Regions from separate parts of the Alkalibacter saccharofermentans DSM 14828 genome, predicted to be linked through region 1. Evidence: riboswitches for the same ligand, from Rfam matches in the RefSeq annotation. Region 1 holds a riboswitch; the other holds the start of a gene.
What was found. Region 1 has a riboswitch for cyclic di-GMP ahead of BUB93_RS06805 (transglutaminase-like domain-containing protein). Riboswitches for the same ligand answer to the same signal wherever they lie in the genome.
Positions count from the first base shown of each region.

Region 2: linked by a shared signal. The riboswitch ahead of BUB93_RS10105 (right-handed parallel beta-helix repeat-containing protein) and the one ahead of BUB93_RS06805 (transglutaminase-like domain-containing protein) in region 1 are both predicted to bind cyclic di-GMP.

Region 1 covers NZ_FQTU01000008.1:50,171-54,383, reverse strand. The annotation lists gene BUB93_RS06815 (copper-translocating P-type ATPase) at 1-919, shown strand, start outside; gene BUB93_RS06810 (NAD(P)/FAD-dependent oxidoreductase) at 914-2,101, opposite strand; cyclic di-GMP riboswitch class I at 2,295-2,378, shown strand; cyclic di-GMP riboswitch class I at 2,417-2,503, shown strand; gene BUB93_RS06805 (transglutaminase-like domain-containing protein) at 2,519-3,448, shown strand; gene cls (cardiolipin synthase) at 3,588-4,213, shown strand, end outside.
Region 2 covers NZ_FQTU01000017.1:22,091-26,303, reverse strand. The annotation lists gene BUB93_RS10110 (right-handed parallel beta-helix repeat-containing protein) at 1-715, opposite strand, end outside; gene BUB93_RS10105 (right-handed parallel beta-helix repeat-containing protein) at 887-2,392, opposite strand; cyclic di-GMP riboswitch class I at 2,460-2,535, opposite strand; gene BUB93_RS10100 (CpsD/CapB family tyrosine-protein kinase) at 2,737-3,459, opposite strand; gene BUB93_RS10095 (YveK family protein) at 3,446-4,144, opposite strand.

The DNA.
Region 1 (4,213 bases):
GTTTGACAAGACAGGAACTTTGACGGAAGGAAAATTTGGAGTGAATCATATTGAGGTATTTGGGGACAACATGGATAAAAACAAGGCGGTTCAAATTGCCGCATCCTTGGAAAAAAACTCCGAGCATCCCATAGCCGACGGAATAGTTGCACATGCTAAATCGATTGGCATGGAGATGTTTGATATAAATGAGTTTAAAGCTATAAAGGGAAAAGGGGTAGAAGGTTATATAGATGGAGAAAAGTATTTCATGGCAAGTCCGGGATTTTTGCGGGAAAACAACATAAACATACCCGGTGATATGCCCGATTTTGATATTTCAACTAATGTTTTTCTGTTAAAAGAAAAAAATCTGTTAGCTGCATTTGGGCTCTCCGATAAAATCCGGCCCGAATCAATGGAAGCTGTGGAGAAACTGAAAAGCATGGGGATAGGCTGCTGGATGCTCACAGGGGATAATAAAAAAACTGCTGCTCAAGTATCTGAAAAATTAAATTTAGATGGATACTTTGCGGAGGTTTTACCTGAAGAGAAACTAGAAAAAATCAAAGAGCTTCAAAACAAAGGCAGGTATGTGGCCATGACAGGTGATGGAATAAACGATGCTCCGGCACTTGCTCAAGCTGATGTGGGGATTGCTATTGGCTCTGGGACTGATGTAGCGGCCGAAACTGCCGATATAATTTTAGTCAATAGCAATCCGTTGGATGTGACGGTACTCATTGTTTTAGGCAAGCTGACATATAGAAAAATGATTCAAAACCTGATGTGGGCCACAGGATACAACGTAATTGCAATTCCTTTGGCCGCAGGCGTTCTCTATTCCGCAGGAATTGTCATATCTCCGGCTTTAGGTGCTGTGCTGATGTCCTTAAGTACAATTATAGTAGCCGTTAATGCCAAGCTGATCAAGTTATAATTTTTCTATTTTTTCCTTATCCGAAATATCTTCTTTTAGAAGATGGGAGTAATCCTCGCCCATCTTTTTCTTGAGCTTGCCTGCCATTGCGATGTCATTTATGAGTATAGCTCCGGCTAGCTTGCCATCTTTGAAAAACAATTTTTTGAATTTAGTGTCGTTTCTATCTCGCAAGCAGTTCAAACCTTCAGTCTTGCCTTCGATGTCTCCAAGTGAAAATGCCTTCACGTTTAAAATCGTAAGCATGTTTGAAGGTGTGATGGCTTCATAAGATTCTTCTTTGCCAATCATGTTCCGGCCTGCCATTTTACCTTGTTCTATGGCAATAGGCCAGATATTAAAAGACATTTGATTGAATTCTGCAACATCTCCTGCTGCGTAGATGTCTTTTGCGCTGGTTTCCATGTACTCGTTGACTATTATCGCCTTGTCTGTTGCTATTTCAGCATCCTTGGCAAGGCTTATGTTGGACCGTACTCCTGTAGAAAAGAGCACAAGATCTGCGTCGACCTTATCGCCGCCCTTTAGAATGCATCCGGTTACCGGATTGCCCTCTATTTTTTCAACCTGGGCGTTTAAGTACAATGATATGCCTTGATCCTCCACGATTTTTTTAACCACATTAGAAGCCTCTTCGTCCATCTGCCTTGGCAGAAGCCTGGGGGCAAACTCCACAACGGTTACATCAAGACCTAATTCTTTTAATGCGTTTGCAGCTTCTAGACCTAAAAGTCCTCCTCCTACTACTGTAGCCTTTTTCGCGGTTTTCGAAAATTTTTGAATGCTTTTTACGTCATCCATGTCTCTAAGTGAAAAAACTCCCTTGCTGTCTGAGCCTTCAACAGGTGGTACGAAGCTGGATGCCCCATTTGCCAGAAGCAGCTTGTCGTAAGGCAGGCTCTTATCTTCTGAGATGATGACGGTCTTTTCATTTGTATTTATTTTTTTCACCTTGGTTTCGAGGATTATGTCTATTTTGTTGTCTCTGTACCAATTTTCCGGATGTATGTAAATTTCATCAATTGAAAAATCTTTTGACAGATAGTGTGAAAGCCTTGTTCTGTAATAAGTGTAGTATGACTCCTCTGTTACCATTGTTATTGTTGCAGACGGATCATGCTTTCTTATCTCTTCGGCGGCAGAAAGCCCGGCTGCTCCGTTTCCTACTATTACTATATTCATTATATTTCCCCCTTGAATTAAAGTTACCTTATTTTTATCCTTCTGTGGTCAGATTTAAACAAATCAAAAGGAGCAGTTGTTCGAATTTTAGTACAATTTTATCATATTTAAAGGCCGGGTTGCTTGTGTTTGTGGTTTTTTTGTGGTAGAATTGTACTGTAGATAGATTTACTTGCTAGAAGTGTATGCTTTTCAGCGATAAAGGCAAACCAGTCGAAAGGCTGGGACGCAAAGCCAAGGGTCTTACCTTTTTAAAGGAAGATAGCCGGTTACCGAAGGGGAAGTTTTTTTATTGTATTAAACCGATGGACTTTTCATCGATAATGGCAAACCAGTTGAAAAACTGGGACGCAAAGCCAAGGGCCTTAACCTTGAATTCAAGGAAGGCAGCCGGTTGCCGAAAGGAGAGTTTTGTTTATGAAAAAGCTCAGCATAGCCGCTGTTTTAATATTTGCAATAATTGCTGCAGGAGCAGCAACTGGCAACGTATTTTCAAAAGATCAAGACAGTTTGATAAACGACGAGCTTATACCCTTGAGCTCATCTCAGAATATCGCTTATAATGAATTGGAAACTGCTCTTGAAAATCTTGACGTGAAAAATTTCGAAACCTCATCAGGCAGCATCGAAGTTAATGAAAGCCTGTTGGAACAAGGAGTCATAGGAATCAAATTCAATTACGGATTGGATAAAAAGATAAAAATAGTGGTGGAAAAAGGCGAAGAGCAAGTGCACTACAACTATGTTGATATAGGTAATTACGAATTGTTTCCTCTGCAATTTGGCAACGGAGACTACAAGGTATCGGTTTTGGAAAATACTACAGACAACAAATACAGAGTCCTTGGCACTTACGAAGCAAATGTAAATTTAACAGACGGCAATTTAGTATATTTAAACTCTATACAAACAGTAAATTGGAGCAAAAATGATGAAAGTTCGGTTATTGCAAAAGAGCTTACGGAAGGACTTGAGACAGACTCACAAAAATTCAAAGCAATATATGAATATATAGTAAGAAACATAGACTACGATTACGATAAAATTGACGGACTTGATTATTCCTACATACCTGACAACAGGGTTACGCTAGAAGAAAGAGGCGGCATATGCTATGATTATTCCGCATTGATGGCTTCCATGCTTCGAAGCGTAGGAATACCATCGAAATTGGTCAAAGGTTATGGAGACTTTCAGCCTGAGGTATACCATGCTTGGAACGAGGTCCTTTTGGACGGAGATTGGTACGTCGTCGATGCCACTTATGATGCACAGCTATTAAGAAATGGCAGAGAAGTGCAAATAGTCAAGAGTCAGGATGAATATTCAGCAGTTAATTTCTATTAAATTTGATAAATAAGTTTCTTGATGAATCCCCAAAAAAAATCCGGCACTCTGCCGGATTTTTTTTTAAAGGTCTGGTCAGCGTTATTTATGATACAATTAACTAATATGTCAACTATATGATACTTGGAGGAATCTACATATGCTGATGGCTACCAGTTACGGTCTTTCTTTAGTGCTGATTATAAACATAATACTGACTTTTACGATAATATTTCTCGAAAGAAAAAATCCGCAGAGCACTTATGCATGGCTGCTTCTTTTATGGATGATTCCTGCAGCGGGGTTTGTGTTCTATTTATTTTTTTCTCAGAATCTGGCTAGAAGAAAGATATTCAAGTTAAATACAGAGGAGAAAGCTCTCACCAATAGCTTGATTCAGAGGCAAAAGAAGGATATGGCTGAAGATAAGATATATTTTGAGGAAAAATCAAGGGAGAGATATAAAGATCTCGTCTATTTTCATCAAAATCTTAGCAATGCCCTTTATACCAACAACAATAAATTAAAGCTCTTTACAGACGGGAAAGTAAAGTTTGATGCGCTGATGGAGGATATGAAGAAAGCAAAGCATCACATACACTTCCAATACTTCATATTCAAAAGCGGAATTTTGGCAACTGAAATCATGGAGATTCTTAAAAACAAAGCAAAGGATGGAGTGGAAGTAAGGCTTCTCTTCGACGATATGGGGGGGTTTTTTCTAAATAAAAAAGATATGGATGACCTGCTTGCGGCGGGAGTAAAGGTGGCTAGGTTCTTTCCATC
Region 2 (4,213 bases), on a different contig from region 1:
CATAAATCTTTCCATAAGAGGAACCGTTCTTGGCATCTATCGCCTCTCCTCCTCTACCTGGGACATCGTTGGTAAAATTAAATACTTTATTGTTTTTTATTTCGAAGTAATCCACATTATCCAAGGATATTCCCTCTTGTGAGCCTGATGTGTTGATGCTTGCTCTTTCTATTGAATTGCCTTCTATGATTATATTTTCTGCATTCATAAATATTATTCCTGAGGCTTGAGTATTGTAGGTGGAGCAGTTTAGTATTTCAACATAACTTGATCCCTTGTCATCTGTAGTAGATCCAAACCCCGCCCATCTGGAGTTAATTACCCTTATGCCTTCAATTCTTAAATAGCTTTGAGTATTTATGTCAAAGAGGCTGCTCCAGTTATATCCCCAGTCTATTCCTTCACCGTCAACTACAACTGTTTCGTCCTGATAATTTGAAATAGTTATATAATTGTCCACTTCTCCTGACGTGCTCACTGTTACCGCTTCATTATAAACCCCTTCCCTTAAGTAGACCGTATCTCCTGCCACCATGTTTTCTGATGCTTTTTGGATGGTTCTCCACGGCTCGTCAAAAGTACCAGGGCTTTCATCATTCCCTTGAGTGGAAACATAATAAACGTTTTGTTCCTCCTCAACGTCCAAATTACAGCCAAGGAATAAAACAGGTATAACCAACAAAACCATAGCAGCAAGCATTTTTATACGTTTCATTTTATCAGCGCCTCTTTCCATAAAAATATACGCAACAAGCCCCAAAATTGTCGGATGTTCTTAACCTACAATTTGGGGCTTTGCTTAACAATTTATATTCTTATTATACTACACTTTACCATTTTTTATTGACAATCTTGTAATTAATGCCCATGATGCTTTAAAAAATGATTAATTAATTGTGTTCCCTTCAATAGTGGTCTCTGATTCAATTCCTCCGTCCATTACTATGGTTCCACCAGTTAATCTGTTTCCTGTAATAAAGATTCTTTTTGCATCTGGATTGTTCAAACGAATGTTCCCACCAGATATGGTGTTATTATAAAATTTTATATTGTCCATAGGACTTCTGTAATTATAATCCCAGCCTGCAACAGTGTATCCAACTCTGCAGTTTCTAATGGTATTGTTGTATATGTTTACGTTTCTCAGTGTTCCGCCCTTTTCAGACGCTACGGTTATTCCCTGTCCACAGTTGTATATGTTGTTTCCGTACACTTCGATATTGCTTGAGGTCTTGCTGTAAGAATCTATGTATATTCCGATCTTTGCGATGTCGTGGACTGTATTGTTGTATATCTTTCCGTTTGAAGACCCTTCCTTTGCGTCAATCCCCTCACCGCCAGCTCCCTGGACGCTGTTGGTTATGTTAAATACCCTGTTGTTTCTGATTACGAAGCCATTCACATTTGAAAATGAAATCGCTTCTTGAGAACCAGATGCCGTGCAAGCCTTTTCTACTGAATTTCCGTCAACTGTAATATTTGTTGCAGTATAAAATGCTATTCCCGACGCCCTCGTATTGGATGTAGAGCAGTTTATTACCTGAATATAGTTGGAGTTAGACTCTACCCTGGTGGAGCCTATTCCCGCCCATCTGGAATTGATCACCCTTAGGCCTTCAAGCCTTATGTAGCTCTTGGAATTAATGTTCACGAGGCTGTTCCAGTTGTATCCCCAGTCGATTCCTTTTCCGTCTACGACCGGCTTTTCACCTGGATAGTTTCTAAATGTAATATAGTTGCCGCTTGTCCCTGAGGTTTGCATGTCCACCTTTTCGTTGTAGGTGCCGCCTCTGATATAGACTGTATCCCCAGCTTTAACTGTATTTGCAGCCTTCTGTATGGTCCTAAATGGCTGTTGCTGTGTACCAGGATTTGAATCGTTCCCGCTAGTCGCTACAAAATATGCTCCTGCTACCAGTTTGACGCTGGTATCTCCTCTTGTTGCTTCGACACTACTTGTTGTCGATTCAGTCTTTGGAGCTGCTGTTTCAGTTTTAGTCGCGGTGCTTTGAGTACTTGTGCTGCTGCTTTTTGAAGCTGTTGATGTGTTTGCCGTTGACGTGCTTGTGGATGAAGTGCTTGTTGATTTGGAAGCTGAAGATTCAGTGCTTGCAACTGATTTTTCTGCATCTTTTTTGTCACTTGCTTCAACCTTTTTTTCTGCTTCTTTTTCTTCTTCTTGTTTTTCCGTCTCTTCTTCTGCATCATTGATTTTTTCAGATGCCGGCTTGTCTTCGTTTGCTATAGTGTTATCGCTTTGACTTATACTAGTGTCTGCGCTGTCGTCTGTGTCTAACCATTGTCCCGGATTCGCAAATGCTGCTCCGACCATGACAAAGAGTATAATCATACTGATTCCGACAAAAATAAAGCTTTTGTTGTTCTTTTTCATTGCTTTGTTTCCCTCTACTTTCTTTTTTCAACAGAGTGCCTGATGGATTCCAAACAAAAAAACCCCTTTTGGTAGCTGGCTGCCATTTTACAGGCCCTATAGCTTTGCGCCCCTTTCTTTCGGAAGGTCTGCCATTATCATTTGAAGTTTAATTTGTTTTAAATTAACTGGGAATGCTTCGTTCAGACAAACTGTCGCTTACTAAAAGGTCCAATATCTCTAAAACCTTTATTTTTCATGATGTTATCACAGCTGTTTTCCCATGTCAACATTAAGTTTTATCTGAATTTATTGCTTTCGAACTAAGTTTGTGTACCCATTATTTACAATTTATGTTTTTTGGTTCATCGTCCACATTTACCTTCATCGGATACCATATTGCCGGAGACGAAACCTTTCTCATAGTCCCTTAAATTTAGGTTTTTTTTGCTCTTTCCGCCGCTGTTTATTACAACACCTGCGATGTGGGCACCTATCTTTTCAAGTTTGTCCTTTACATCCTCAAGGCTTTTAAGTGACGTCTTGGCTTTTTTTACAACCAGGATGGTCGAATCCACGTTTGAGGCGATTATTGCCGCATCAAAGTAGTCTTCTATTGCAGGAGAATCAAATATAACTATACTATAGACCCTCTCAGTCTCATCGACAAACCGTGAAAACCTGTTGCCCATAAGAAGTGCTATGGGATTTTTATTGTCACACCCCGATGAAATATAATGCAGATTATCCGTATCTGTCTCAAGCAAGGCATCTTCCATAGAGCATTTACCCAACAGAATATCACTAAGTCCCATATTTCCCTTGTTCTTTATTTTTTTCGCAGCTAAAGGCTTTCTCATGTCTCCATCCACAAGCAGAGTCTTAAAGCCTGAAGATGCCATAGTCTTAGCCAACCCGTATGCTATGCTCGTTTTCCCCTCTGCCCGGCTGCAGCTTGTCATGACGTAGCTCGTGGTCTTTCTGCTATCTTCTTCCTTGGCAAGCTTTAAATTTACCGCTAGCACCTCGTATGCACTAGTTACTGCTCTGTTTATTTTATGTGAGCTGAGTGCTTTATTTCCCCCCATAGCCAAAATCCCCTTCATCAGTATTGTGTCTTGGTATAGTTCCCATCACTCTAAAACCCAAACCTTCCACTAGATCTTCTTCGAAATATACTTTTGGATTAAAATATTCCATTACGTATAATGCGCTAAATGACAATACCGAACCTGCTATCATGCCTAGGATCATAAATGCCACCCCATAATTTCTTTCCGGTTCGATAGGTACTATTGCCTCATCAAGTATGCCGACGTTTTCTGTATTGATAATGCTTCTAATAACCGTCGAAAAAGTCCTAGCCATGGAATTTGCTACAATCGCAGCCTTTTCCGGATCTTTGTCCTTCGCGTTGATATAAAATATATTTGAATCTATGCTGCTTGATATTGCGGTTTTTTCGAGTATTTCTTTTTCCGTCAGATTATACTGCCCAAGCTCCTCTATTACAGCTGAGATAACCCTCCTGCTGTGGATTACCTCCCTAAACTGGTTTAATACCTCCCGACTAAGCTGAATGTCGTAAAACTCCAATGTTTGTCCTTCTTCTCTTATTCTTTCCAGATCCATTGAATAAAGGGTTACTTCGGCTTTATATGTTGGAGGAGTATACGAAATCATCAAACCGGCCAGAACCCCTCCTACTAAGAAGGCAAAGGCCATGACCCACCACTTGCTTTTTAGAACTCCTATCAATCTTCTTATACTCAAAGCCGATCACCCTTCCTGTGGACACACCATCTTTAATTTACTTATACCTCTCAAAGAGTTATTCAAAAC